Regions from separate parts of the Halanaerobium sp. DL-01 genome, predicted to be linked through region 4. Evidence: riboswitches for the same ligand, from Rfam matches in the RefSeq annotation. Region 4 holds a riboswitch; each other region holds the start of a gene.
The links. Region 4 has a riboswitch for molybdenum cofactor ahead of wtpA (tungstate ABC transporter substrate-binding protein WtpA). Riboswitches for the same ligand answer to the same signal wherever they lie in the genome.
Positions count from the first base shown of each region.

Region 1: linked by a shared signal. The riboswitch ahead of DER71_RS05480 (4Fe-4S dicluster domain-containing protein) and the one ahead of wtpA (tungstate ABC transporter substrate-binding protein WtpA) in region 4 are both predicted to bind molybdenum cofactor.
Region 2: linked by a shared signal. The riboswitch ahead of DER71_RS11410 (aldehyde ferredoxin oxidoreductase family protein) and the one ahead of wtpA (tungstate ABC transporter substrate-binding protein WtpA) in region 4 are both predicted to bind molybdenum cofactor.
Region 3: linked by a shared signal. The riboswitch ahead of DER71_RS03815 (substrate-binding domain-containing protein) and the one ahead of wtpA (tungstate ABC transporter substrate-binding protein WtpA) in region 4 are both predicted to bind molybdenum cofactor.

Region 1 covers NZ_QPJN01000011.1:20,923-24,519, forward strand. Annotated here, with positions in the region: gene otsB (trehalose-phosphatase) at 1-185, shown strand, start outside; gene DER71_RS05475 (M20 family metallopeptidase) at 182-1,369, opposite strand; molybdenum cofactor riboswitch at 1,732-1,844, shown strand; gene DER71_RS05480 (4Fe-4S dicluster domain-containing protein) at 1,860-2,336, shown strand; partial or broken gene DER71_RS12485 (aldehyde ferredoxin oxidoreductase family protein) at 2,337-3,597, shown strand, end outside.
Region 2 covers NZ_QPJN01000054.1:1,365-4,961, reverse strand. Annotated here, with positions in the region: gene DER71_RS11415 (radical SAM protein) at 14-1,315, shown strand; molybdenum cofactor riboswitch at 1,430-1,549, shown strand; gene DER71_RS11410 (aldehyde ferredoxin oxidoreductase family protein) at 1,560-3,365, shown strand; gene DER71_RS11405 (MoaD family protein) at 3,366-3,597, shown strand, end outside.
Region 3 covers NZ_QPJN01000007.1:7,612-11,208, forward strand. Annotated here, with positions in the region: gene DER71_RS03805 (ABC transporter ATP-binding protein) at 1-563, opposite strand, end outside; gene DER71_RS03810 (ABC transporter permease) at 550-1,254, opposite strand; gene DER71_RS03815 (substrate-binding domain-containing protein) at 1,319-2,146, opposite strand; molybdenum cofactor riboswitch at 2,276-2,406, opposite strand; gene DER71_RS12365 (hypothetical protein) at 2,508-2,630, opposite strand; gene tsaA (tRNA (N6-threonylcarbamoyladenosine(37)-N6)-methyltransferase TrmO) at 2,899-3,597, opposite strand, start outside.
Region 4 covers NZ_QPJN01000020.1:28,128-31,724, reverse strand. Annotated here, with positions in the region: gene DER71_RS07965 (ABC transporter ATP-binding protein) at 1-148, opposite strand, end outside; gene DER71_RS07960 (ABC transporter permease) at 150-950, opposite strand; gene wtpA (tungstate ABC transporter substrate-binding protein WtpA) at 953-1,915, opposite strand; molybdenum cofactor riboswitch at 2,003-2,120, opposite strand; gene DER71_RS07950 (fumarylacetoacetate hydrolase family protein) at 2,319-3,101, opposite strand; gene DER71_RS07945 (hypothetical protein) at 3,410-3,597, shown strand, end outside.

The DNA.
Region 1 (3,597 bases), on a different contig from region 4:
AGTATAATCTTAATAGTGGGTATAATATTTATCTTGGTGATGATAGGACTGATGAAGATGCGTTTGCTGTAATTGAAAAAGGATTGAGTATTTACGTAAAAAATAGTGGTGATTTACACACATCTGCTGAATATTATCTAAATAATCCAGAAGAAGTATATTTATTTTTGCGAAACCTGCTTTAATTAGAGCAGGTTTTTTTAAATTCTTTTTTTATTTTTTCTAATTTTTGCCTGTCACTATAAATTTTAAGTCCTGTTAATGCCAGAGCTTTTATTCCATTTATCAAAACAGTATGACCTTCTTTAGTAGTGGTTTTTTCTGCGAGTTCTCTTGTATGTCCTGTAAGTTCACTGCCCAGATTAATATATGGGTGAATAACAGGGATAACATGACTCACATTTCCCATATCTGATGATCCGTAGTGGTGTGCTGCTGGTTCTATTTTATTGGTTCCGATTTCTTTCATACTCTGCTCAAAAATATCTGCCAGCATCCGATTTGGTCTGAGATCATCATTGGGATTTTCGTATTCCTTCCATTCGACTTTACATCCTGTCATTAAAGCTGCTCCTTCAGCAGTATTTTCCGCTTTTTTGATAATTTCCTGCAGGTATTTTTTATCTCTGGCCCTGAAGTAGAATTGAGCTTCGGCTTCATCGGGTACAATATTGGCAGCTTCTCCACCATTTGTAATAATACCATGTATCCGAGCATCATCCCGCAAATGTTCTCGCAGTGCATTAATGCCATTAAAAAACTGTATTACTCCATCCAGTGCATTTATGCCCTTCTCTGGAGCTCCAGCAGCATGAGCAGTTTGACCATGAAAATTAAACTGAATTGCTTTTATTGCCAGTGTTGTAGAATAGACCTGATTAATATTGGAAGGATGGAGAAGCATTGCACAGTCTATATTATCAAAAACACCTGTTTCTGTCATCTGTACTTTAGCTCCACCTGTTTCTTCAGCCGGACAGCCGATAACTACAATTTTACCTCCTTTTATGTTCAGTTTACTTAAAGCAATTCCGGCAGCTGTACTCATTGCTGCAATCATATTGTGTCCACAGCCATGTCCTATATTCGGCAGTGCATCATATTCACAGAGAAAAGCAATAGTCGGTCCATCTCCATTAAAATTATAGCTGGCCCTGAAAGCAGTTTCGATACCTGAGAGATTTTTTTCTATGCTAAAATTGTGGTCAGCAAGAATTTCTGTTAGTAGAGAGGCAGCTTTGTATTCTCTGTAACCTAATTCAGGATTTTCAGCAATATAATCATTGATGTAAAAGGCTTCTTCTTTTAAATTTTCTATTTCAGAAAAAAGAGATTCCCGAAGTTTTTTTAAATCCGAATTGCTATTCATAGTTTATTCACCCTTAATTTTAATTTTTTTACAAATCAGTATTTTTCAGCCACATTTTACAGCAGAATTATATATATGTAGTTGATTTATATAAATTTTATCTGATATCATGTTTAAAATCCAGTTAATCTGATAATTTTTTTAAAAATTAAAGAGATAATATGATTCAATCGGTGCTATTTAGATTTCATAACATTTATTAAAGAACTGAAAATTTTACAAATTGTATGAAAATTAGTTAATTTTAAAAGGTATTTTTAAATTTTTATAGAAATATATTTGTAGAAAAATATTTATAAACACAAAAAACATAAAAAGGCAAATATTATAATTTTTTAAATATCAATTTAAATATTAAGCTGTTTACAATCTTCTTCCGACCTGTCTCCACCTATATTTAGGCGGCTCAGGCGTCAGGGTTATAGGAGTAATTCTATGGCCTGCCATTGTGCAAAGGAGGATATAAAATATAAAGGGAGGGGATTTACAGTTGAAAAAAATTGTTATCGAACCTGAAAAATGTACTGGATGTCGTGACTGTGAACTGGTGTGCTCAATGACAAAAGAAGGAGAATTTAATCCGATGCGGGCACTTATCAAAGCAGTTTATTTTCCGGAGGAGATGGTGACCGTTCCTCTTACCTGTTTACAGTGTGAGGACCCACTCTGTATGGATGTCTGTCCTGCCAGCGCTATTGGCAGAAATGAGGCAGGGGCAGTAGTAATCAATGAAGACAGATGTATTGGCTGCCATATGTGTGTAAGTGTCTGTCCGGTAGGGGCAATAAAAGATGTTCCCGGCAGGGGTGTAGTAACAAAGTGTGATTTATGTAAGGGTGAACCTGCCTGTGTTGACATCTGTTCTGCTGGTGCACTGAGCTATGAAGAAACAGATGAATTTGACACAGCAAGAAGCAGGAGTGCTGCTGAAGAAATCAGAAAAGTTTTAAAAGGGGGGCAGCTATAAATGAAAGGCTATACAGGAAAATTTTTGCGAATTGACCTTACTCATGGAAATGTAAAAGAAGAAAAATTAAATCCAAAATTAGCAAAGAATTATATAGGAGCAAGAGGTCTTGCGGTAAAATACTTTTATGATGAAGTAGCTGCTGATATAGACCCGCTTAGTCCGGAAAATAAACTCTTTTTAGCAACCGGTCCACTAACAGGAACAATGGCTAATGCTGGAGGAAGATTGGATGTCGTAACAAAAGGACCTCTAACAGGTGGGATTACTGGATCAAATACTGGCGGTTACTGGGGCGCAGAGCTAAAATATGCAGGTTATGATATGCTTGTATTTGAAGGTAAAGCTGATAAACCTGTCTATGTCTGGATTGATAATGGAGAAGTGGAAATACGTGATGCATCACACCTCTGGGGTAAAAACACATATGAAACAGATACTAAGTTAAGAGTTGCGATAATATAATTTTAATATTTCTTCTGGATAAGGTAAAAACACATATGAAACAGATACTAAGTTAAGAGAGGAAACACATAAAGAAGCCCGTGTTCTGAATATTGGCCCGGCTGGAGAAAATCAGGTGTTATTTTCTAATATAATGAATGACCGCGACAGGGCGGCCGGCCGGACCGGTGTTGGTGCTGTTATGGGTTCGAAAAATCTTAAAGCTGTTGTTGTGAGAGGTAAAAAAGGCATACAGGTAGATAATAAAGAAAAGTTTATGGAAACAGCTTTTGAGGTCAAGAAAAAAATAAATGAACAGGGTTTAACAGGTGAAGGACTTGCTGCTTTAGGAACTGCCAGTCTTGTAAATGTAATCAATGAGAACGGGAATTTACCGACAAGAAATTTCCGGGAAAGTATGTTCGAAAATGCAGATAAAGTCAGTGGAGAAACCCTTGCTGAAAATCTCTTGATTAAAAATAAAGCCTGTTTTGGGTGTGCAATCGCATGTGGTCGAGTAACAGAAGTACCATCTGGAAAGTATAAAGGTAAAGGAGAAGGTCCTGAATACGAAACTCTATGGGCATTTGGACCTGACTGTGGTATAGATAATCTGGAAGCTATAACAAAGGCCAGTTATTTATGTAATGATTTAGGTATTGATACAATTACAATGGGAACAACTATTGCCTGTGCTATGGACATGCAGGAAGATGGGATTCTCAGCAGAGAAGAAACCGGCCTTGATTTAGAATTTGGAAATGAGGATGTAATTATTGAAGCAACAAAACTGACTGCTGAAAAGAAAGGATTTGGC
Region 2 (3,597 bases), on a different contig from region 4:
GGTGATATCCAGATTGGATTTTTTAGTAAACAACCCACAGTTTTGGAGAACTAATGGTGCAGGTGAAGAACTTCCGGAAAATTTAGAAGTTGAACTGAAAGATGGTAAATTAAAAATACCTGTAAAAGTAAAAGAAAAACTTGGTCTTGATGAGGATACTGCTGTTAAAATTAAGCTTGGTGCAAAAGGTTTTTATTTAGAGAGAAGTGACCCTCTTTTGACTAAGGTCTATATTGAGCCGACAAGTGACTGTAATTTGAACTGTAAGACATGTGTAAGGCACTCCTGGGATGAAGAAATGGGTCATATGGATTTTGATGTCTATAAAAAACTTATTGATGAGTTAAAAGAGTTCAAGCATTTAGAGAAAATTGCATTCTGGGGAATTGGTGAGCCAACTTATCATCCTGAGATTGCTGAGATGATTGCATTAGCCTCAGAACTGGGTGTCAAAACTCAGATGATTACTAATGCTCTACTTTTAGATGAAAAGAAAGTAAATGCTGTCTTAGATGCTGGGTTGGATAGTATAGTTGTTTCAGTTGATGGAACTTCACCTGACACAATGGCAGATATTCGCTCTGGTGCGGATCTGGCCCGGGTTATTGAAAATGTTAAAAGATTTCGCAGCTTAAGAGATAAGAAAAAGCTCGAAACAGAAATTGGTATTGAGTATGTGATTATGAAATCAAATGTTGATGAGCTTAAAGAACTGCGTAAATTAGCTTATGATCTCGGAGCTTCTTTTATCTTTTTGACAAATTTGCTGCCTTATACAGAGTCGATGACTGATGAAATTCTCTATTCATTTTCGATAAGCCGTTCTCAACCTGAAAAAAGAACACATCACAGACCTGAAATATATCTACCTCCTACTGATTTGAGAGAAGATATTATTAAAGATATTGCTGCTATTGGTGGGAAATCAAGTAATATTAGTACTACACAGGTGCCTTTCAATCCACATCAAGGTTACTGTAAATTTGTAGAAGATGGGTCGATTGCGGTTAACTGGCGCGGAGAAATCAGTCCCTGTATTGCTTTAATGCACAGCTATGACCTTTATATTAGAGAAAGAAAAAAGCATATTAATAAATATGTTTTAGGAGATATTGGGGAAGAAGATTTAAATTCAATCTGGTATAGTGATGAATTTAAAAAATTCAGAAAAGATGTAAAGAAATTTCCTTTTTCCGATTGTACTCAATGTTCTGGATGTGAGATGTCAAAGGAAAACGAAGAAGATTGTCATGGAAATGAATTCCCGGTCTGTGGAGACTGTTTATGGGCCAGAGGAGTTATTCAATGTCCCTAAATTTATAACTTAAATTTATATTCAATATAAGTTTAGGTTTTAATAAATAAAATATTCACAAAAATATAAATTTTTCTAAAAATTAAGAAGGATTTTGGCTTTTGATATTTAATAAGTATAATATACCTTCGAGTTATTTTGCCTAAAGAATTTTTCCACGGCATTTTAACCGCTGGGTTGATAAAGAAATGAATCAGCCTCCCGTGCTTGGAAAGAAGAGTAAATCTAAGGAGGTATAACATCAATGGGTAAAATTTATGAGTACAATGTTTTAAGAGTTGATCTTACAAATGAGGAGATCAAAAGAGAGAAAATTGCTGGAGAGAAAGTTAAGAATTTTTTAGGTGGTCGTGGACTTGGATCAAAAATTCTTTATGATGAAATAGATCCTACTATCGATGCTTTTAGTCCTGAAAACAAATTAATCTATGCAGCAGGATTATTAACAGGAACAGCTGCTTCAACAGGCGGCCGTTATATGGTTATTACAAAAGGACCTCTGACAGGTACAATTGCAAGCAGTAACTCTGGTGGATTTTTTGGTGCAGAATTAAGATTTAGCGGAAATGATATTATAATTTTTGAAGGTAAAGCAGAAAAGCCGGTTTACCTTTCTTTAAAAGGAGATAAGGCTGAACTTAAAGATGCTTCTCATCTATGGGGTAAAGGAGTTTATGAAACAACAGATGTATTGATAGAAGAATTTGGCGATGAAAAAGCAAGGGTTAGCTGTATTGGGCCTGCTGGAGAAAACCTCGTTAAGTTTGCTTCTATAATGAATGAAAAAGACCGTGCTGCTGGTAGAACGGGTGTAGGTGCAGTAATGGGTTCTAAAAATTTGAAAGCTGTTGTTGTTAAAGCTGAAGAAAAGCAGGTTGAGTACTTTAAAGATGAAATGATGAAAGTTGTAAGAAAACAAACTAAAACATTGAAAGAGCATGGAGTAACTGGAGAAGGCCTTCCTGCTCTAGGTACAAAAGTTCTTGACAATATTATTAACTCACATGGTGCTTATCCTAGAAATAACTTCCAGTATGCTACATTTGATAAAGTTGATGAAGTATCTGGAGAAGCCTTAGTTGAAAAAGGTTACCTGCAGGGTAACAAAGGATGTTATGGCTGTCCTATCCGCTGTGGTAGAGATACTAAACTGCCTAATGGTCAACAGGGTGAAGGTCCTGAATATGAAACAGGCTGGGCTTTTGGTGCTCAATGTGGTGTAAGTGACTTAAATGCTATTGTACAGGCTAACTTCCTCTGTAATGATCTTGGTATGGATACAATTTCTGCAGGTGTAACAATTGGCTGTGCTATGGAATTATATGAAAAAGGTTATGTAGATAAAGAAGAATTTGAAAATGGTCCAGAATTGACATTTGGCTCTTCAGAATCGGTAACTTATTATACAAGACAGATGGCTCTTCGTGAAGGATTTGGAGATCAGATGGCTGAAGGTTCTTATAGATTAGCTGAAGCTAAAGGTAATGCAGAGTTATCAATGAGTGTTAAAAAACAGGAATTACCTGCTTATGATCCGCGTGGAGTTCAGGGCCATGGATTAAACTATGTTACTTCTAACCGTGGTGGATGTCATGTTAGAGGTTATATGATTTCTCCTGAAGTACTTGGTGTACCAGAAAAATTAGATCCTCAAGAACTAAAAGGTAAGCCGGAATGGGTTAAGTTATACCAGGATCTAACAGCTGTTATTGATTCAATCGGAATGTGTCTCTTTACTTCATTTGCTCTTGGTTTAGAAGACTATGCTGAAATTGTCAATGCAGGTACAGAGTTTGACTTTACTCCTGAAGAAATACTAGAAAATGGTGAAAGAATCTATAACTTAGAACGTCAGTTTAATCTAGAAGCAGGAATCACACCTGCAGAAGATAGATTACCTGACCGTTTTGATGACCCTCTACCAGATGGAACATTTAGAGGTATTAGTACTAAATATAGAGAGATTCTGCCTGAGTATTATGAATTGCGCGGTTGGCAGGAAGATGGCTATATTAGTGATCAAAAATTAAGTGAGATGGGATTGAAGTAAATGTCAATTAAAGTTAAGTTCTATTCTTTATTTAAAATAAACTTAAAAAGTTCAGGAAAAGAATATCAAATAGATGATGAAATCACCGTCACAGATTTGATTTCTATGCTGGACGATGATTATGATGGATATTTTAGTCATAAATTATTGGATGCCGGGGAAATTGCTCCCGGCTCCATCATTTTAATTAATGGAGAGAATGTTATTCATATTGATGGCCTTGACTCAAAAA
Region 3 (3,597 bases), on a different contig from region 4:
TCTGTTACAAGTTCTGCAAAATGTGAATTAAAAAATTCTATACTTTCTTCATCAAGGTTGGTAGTTGGTTCATCAACAAAGACAATTTCCGGTTCAGTTATTAATGCTCTCGCTATAGATACTTTTTGCTTTTCTCCTCCTGAAAGGGTTGCAGCTGACTGTTCAAGCAGATTTTCTATTTCAAGTCTTTTAGCTATTTCTTCCGTTTTTTTGAGATATTGATTTTTATTTAGACCACGCAGTCTGAGGGGAAGGCTTATATTATAAATTACACTACCTCGGTAAAAATATGGATTCTGCCAGATTACAGAAAATCTTCTTCTGAGCTTAACTTTATCAGTTTTAGGACCAATAGTCTGATTTTTATATATCAGATCACCACTAAAATCATCATCTACAAGAGATAATATATTTAATAATGTTGTCTTTCCACTTCCATTATGCCCGATAATAAAATTAAACTGACCCTCATAAACATTAAACTCCCGCAGATTCAGTATATTTTTCCCTTTTATATTTTTTTTTATATTTAAAGCCTTTAAAATAATTTTATCGCTGCTCATATTCTTTCCCCTCCTGCAGAGAATATACACCAATATTGATTATAAAAGCAAGAAGAAGCAGTATCAGCCCCAGGGCAAGCCCAAATCCAAAACGACCTTTATTTGTTTCAAGAGCCATTGCAGTAGTAATTGTTCTGGTAACTCCTTTAATATTTCCACCCAGCATCATAGAAATTCCGACCTCACCTAATACACGGCCAAAACCTGTAATAACAGCCCCCATAATTCCATATCGGGCTTCCAGTAATAAAAGTTTAAACTGCTGAATTTTTGTTGCTCCAAGAGAAAGAGCTGTTTTGTAGAGCTTTTCATCAAGTGAATAAATAGCATTTCTTATTAAAGCAGTTATCAGTGGGACAATTAAAATTATCTGACCAATAATGATACCTCTAAAAGAAAATAGCATCTCATATTCTCCCAGAATTCCTCTTCTAGAAATAAGGGAATACACAAATATTCCCACAACCACAGTCGGCAGGCCCAGAAGAGTATTTAATATTATATTTACTATTTTTTTACGTCCAAAATTAGTCCTGCCGATAAATATACCGGCAGGAATTCCTATAATAGAGGCAAAGAAAGTTGATGTAATAGAAAGACGCAGTGATGTTGAAACCACATTAAAAAGTTCTCTATCAAATCCAATGATTAAATACCATGCTTCCTGAAATGCTTCTATTATATAGTTCATCTTTCTTCACCTCTATCTATAATAACATAATACTACTATATTATTTATTTTGGAGAAAATATCTTTAGTTAAAATTTTCCGGTGTTATTGCAGATGGATTAAACAATCTTTCACCATATTTAGTATAATTATAAATCATCTGCTGACCTTCCTGAGAAGTTATATATCCTACTAAGGCCATTGCTTTCTGATAATTAACATGTGTATGGTAGGCTGGATTTACAGGAATTATTCCATATGGGTTAAACAGCAGCGGATCCCCACTTACAAGTAGTTCAAGATCTATATCTCCACTGTAAGCTAAAAATGTACCTCGATCGGCCAGAATATATCCTTCTTTTTCATTGGCTACATTGATGCTTGCCCCCATACCCTGTCCTGTTTCCATATACCAGCTGCCAGATGGTTTAACTGATGCTTTTTCCCAGAGGCTTAACTCTTTTTTGTGTGTTCCTGAGTCATCACCACGAGAAATAAAATTACTTTCCGAATTAGCAATTTTTTCAAGTGCTGCTACAGCTGATTCCATACCCTTAACTCCTGCAGGATCATCTGCTGGACCTAAAATAACAAAATCATTATACATAACATCTCTTCTGTTAACACCATAACCAGCTTCTACAAAAGCATCTTCTGCTGCTCTTGCATGTACAAGTATAATATCTGCATCTCCATTTTCTGCAAGACTAATGGCTCTACCTGTACCAACTGCAATAACATCTACTCTAACATCAAATTTTTCTTCAAATGTAGGCAGTATTTCATCGAGAAGTCCGGAATTTTCTGTGCTTGTTGTTGTTGCCAGAATTAATCTGTCCTGAGCCAGCGCCATACCACTAAACACCAGAGTAATCATTAAAATAATTAGAAAAATTGATAATTTTTTGTTCATAAGAAACCCCCCTTTATATTCTGAATATTGTTAAAAATATAAATAATCTTAACAATAAAAAAAACAATAAAAAAACCTTCCGTATAAATAATTTACCGGAAGGTAAAAGGTGGGTCTACACCATTAAATTCAAACAAAATCATCACTCCTTTCCAATCCGGGAGGTCAGAATGTTTCCCTACTGACCCTATCGGTATTTTCTCCATAGATATATATTCTATACATCCTTAGGAACAAAATACTCGGAGTTATATAATTTTTATCTCATAATTATTTTACCTAATTTTTTATTTAATGTCAAATAAAAACCGGAGCCTTACAGCTCCGGTAAATAAAACATCATTTTACAATTGATTCTTTTTTAATAACCACCATTCATGTAATAATCAACTAAAGCTTTGCTTTTAAGTTTATCATATCCTCTGGCGTCAATTTCTTTTGTCTTAACATCATTTTGAAGTTGCTTATACTTAAAGATTGTCATTTTAAATGCCCCTCCCTTTAATTTTGGATTTTGGTAAGGGAACATTCTCGCTACACGTCTACTTTGTTCCTTTTTAGTAAACAAAACGACCACATAAACAAACTAAGTTTCTCTCTCTGTTGGTTCAATTATATTATACTATATGAGTCTTAATTTAACAAGAAAATATATTATAGAGTTTTCAGAAAATTATTTTTAGAGCTGCAAAAAAAAGATTTTGTCATAAATAAATTTTTTACATTAGCAGTTTAACTGAATAAATTTTATCCTATTCGATTTTTCTGACAATTCCACTTCCGTCAACTTGGAAATATTCTGTTCCTGCACATGATCTGCACAAAATTCTACCACCATTTTTCACTGATTTGGAAGCCATAATTTTTTCTCCACATTTTTCACAAAATTGATCTTCAAAAATGGGTGCATATTCTGGAATATCTATTTCTATATTCTGATAAATGTTAAAAACATTTTCTGCTTCTTTTTCTATAATCTCAAAAGCTATAGTTTTCCATACCTCTTTGAGCCTTTCTGCTTCAGTATCTGTACCATCTCTGCGGGTAATTACCTTATTGAAAAGTTCTTTTGCCTCTGGATAATTATCCTTTATAAAATCTTTCTCATCTTTTAAAATATATCTGATATTACCTCCATTTCTTTTTGCAAATGTAACAGCAGTTTTACCCAGATCCCTATATATAAGCCCATTGTTTCCAAAAGTTGAACCACTGATATACTGGATTCCATCACTAAAACAGCTGTTGGTCTCAACCACTGCCAGCATTTTTTCCATACCATCATTTGTTACATCTAATTTACGCACTCCATCAACAGCTGCCACAACTCCTAAAGCAAGATAGGGGCAGAAATGTCCATGAAGTTCTCCTGCCTTAAGCAGCAGCTCATTCATATTTTTATATTTAATCATCTTATCAATTTCATAGCGTGGGTTTTCTTTCTGCATTGA
Region 4 (3,597 bases):
TCAAACCTGCTATTATTTCCAGAATAATAGTTTTACCTGTCCCGGTAGGTCCCAAAATAACAAAATATTCTCCACTCTCAATCTCTAAATTAATATTTTCCATCTTAAAATCATCATATTCTTTTTTTATATTTTCTAATTTCAGCATTTTATCCCTCAGTCCTATCTTCAATAGAACTCATTTTGGTATTAACAAGTCGAAGAACAACAAAAATTATTAAACTTGCTAAAACCATTATAGCAGAAATTGGCTGCGAATATTTTAAACCAAATGAGGTGAATCTTTCATAAATCAACACTGAAGCACTCATTGGATGATAGGCTAAAATAACTACTGCTCCAAATTCAGATAATCCTCTGGCCCACATCATAAGAGAACCAGAAATAATATGACTTAAATTAAGTGGTAGGGCAATTTTAAAAAAAGTCTGAGCAGGTGAAGCGCCAAGACTTCTGGCAGCTCTTTCAAGTCGGGGATCTATAGCTCTAAAACCCTCGACTGCATCATTTAAAAGAAAAGGCATACTAACAAACATCATAGCAATAACAATACCTGCAAATTCGCCAACAAAGCTCAATCCAAAATTACTAAAAAACTTCCCAAGAAAAAATCTATTACCAAATACAGTAAGTAAAGCTATACCAGCAGCAGGATGAGGAATGATAACTGGAAGGTTCATTATTCCCTCAATAAAAACCTTCCCTGGAAAATTAATCCTGGCTAAAAAATAAGCCAGGGGTACTGCTAAAAAAATTGAAACTACAGTAGCAAATAGGGATGCTTTAAAAGTTCTCAAAATTGTACTATATACTTCCCTTTCTTTTACAGTATCTAAAAGCATATTTACACTACTTCCAGCAATTAATTTAAAAATGGGCGCAATCACAAAAAATATTAATATTAAAGATAATATTGTAATTACAAAATTAAAAAGGGATTTCTTAATCATATTTATTCTTCCTCAACAAGCGGTTTTAAATTCTCTGGAATTGCTTTCATATCATTTACTACAGGTGGATTGATAGCTGGCTGACCATTTTTCTCCATTATTTTTTGACCTTCTGGACCGGCCAAAAATTTAATAAAGGCAACTGCACCTTCTCTATTAGGGGGATTGTGCGGAATGGTCAGCCCATAAACCATTGGTTTACCGGTTTTAGTTATTGTTTCTCCAGGTTCCTTACCGGAAACTTCAAAACTGGCTTTTGCATAAAAATCAGCATATTTATTTGTTCTGAGATTTATTTTATCTGAAAGAATTACAAAAGGAGCTTCATGCTGTTTCGCAACTGAACGATAAATAAATATATAGTCCAGCTCTCCTGTTTCCAATAAAGCAAGTAAATCAGCTGATTTAGGTCTTGTATTTTTAGGTGGGCAGTTTTTTCTCAACTTATTATAAAGATTTTCTTCACCGTAATGTAATTCAGCAAGTTTCCAGACCAGCTGACTTCTATAACCAGCAGGATCTGCATCTGGATCAGAATGACCATATTCTACATCATCTCGGAGTAAAATTTTATACCAATTTTCACTATTAATTTCATCCTTATACTTAGAAAGCTCATTATACATAATAACCAGCTCATTTGTAGCAAAATTTAGATACCAATCAGCATAATCAGGCATCATTAAACTTTCAATAACTGTATAATCAGCTGAGGCAACAATATCAGCCTGTCTGCCTAAATCAGTTACTTTTCTGGCTGTTGTTCTGCTCCCAGCTGATTCTCTTACAATATTTGCTGCAGGATATTTATCTTCAAAAGCTTTTTCCATGTCAAGAAAAGGAATACTCAATGATCCGGCATGAAAAATAATTATTTCACCAGAAACTTCCTCAGCCATAACATTATTACCTGCAAAAACAAGACTAAAAGACAAAACCAATAAAACCGCTAATACCTTCTTCATTTTATTAAAAGCCCCTTTTGAGTTTTTTGAATCTTAAAGAAAAGAAGATTAAAAAAAATAAAAATCCGATGTTAAATAAAAATAAAGAGATAGGATTAAATGTCTTCTTTCCCAGCCAGGAAGTAAATTAGTTTCCCAACAGACCTATTGATCTTATAATCATAATTTATACCTTAGTTTTTAAGAATTGAAGACTCATATTTTGCTTTTTTAATTATATCCTATTTTTATGTCTAATTCAAACCGTGCATTTAATTATGCAATCAGTCAGGAATTAAATTTTCTGCATAAATAATTGGATTTTAATGTGATTCTGTATTTTGCAAATCATATTAAAGTTTAACCAAAAGAAGACAGGCTAGATCAGTTTCTTTCACTTTTTAAAAATCTAATTTCACTATTGTTACTTCACTATATTTGTTATTCTTCCTATATTTTCTATCTCTACTTCTATTTTATCTCCAGATTTTAGAAATATTGGAGGTTTCTTATTATATCCTACCCCTTTTGGAGTGCCTGTTAAAATTACAGTTCCTGGATTTAGGGTAAAGTTTTTCGAACAATAACTAACTAATTCTTGAATATTAAATATCATGTTAGATGTATTAGAATCTTGCACAATTTGGTTATTTAATATAGTTTTTATTTCACAATTATTAGGATCAGTCAACTCAGTTTCTATCCAGGGACCAAGCGGACCAAATGTATCAAAAGATTTACTGCGAGCCCACTGTGAATCAATTTCAAACTGACAATCTCTTGCAGTTATATCATTGGCACAAGCATAACCAAATATATATTCATTAACTTCATTAACAGAAATATCTTTAGCCTCTTTCCCAATAACTACCGCTAATTCACCTTCATAATCTGTTTTATTTGGAGCTATACTGGGAAGAACTATCTTCTCTCCATCCCCTATAATACTTGTAGTAGCCTTTAAAAAAATTAGAGGCTTTTCTGGGAGTTTTTCATTTAGTTCTTTTGCATGTTTTTTATAATTTAAACCAATACCAATAATATTAGGCGGATTTATTGGAGCTAAAAATTCAACTTCTTCTTTGCTAAATTTATCATTAATACTATAATCGTCATCAAAAATGTTCCCTTCAATTTTATAAACATAATCATCTACTAATTTGCCGTAAAATTTTTTGTTGTTATTTTGAAATCTTACAATTTTCATTATATTACCCCTCTTTTTATAATATTTTTTCGCCTTTAAGAACTCGAAGACCAATTTCCATTTCCTCATCAGCATCATAAGTTTTAGGCATTTGCTTTTTACCCCCCTATAATTATTATCAAAAGAAAAGCTACTAGAAAAATATATACTAATGACGTGAAAAAAACTGCTAATATAATGCTCGACAGCGTGGAATCGCTTCTTTTTGTGATGAATGGCAAGGAATATTTAAGATAATATATTGAATTGTTACATCTGCTCCATTATATACTTAAGGACAAAAGTTTAAAAGAGAGGAATAAAAAAACATGAATGACAATTCAGTTTTAAATATGACGATATATGAGCTGGAACAGTGGATTATTGCAAATAATATTGCTGATAAAGAAATATATTTAATTACAGCATTTTTATTTTTCGCATTTTTGACAGTATTACTTTCAAAAAAATACCATATACATGAGGTTGTAGGCTATGTATTTCTTGGTATTTTATT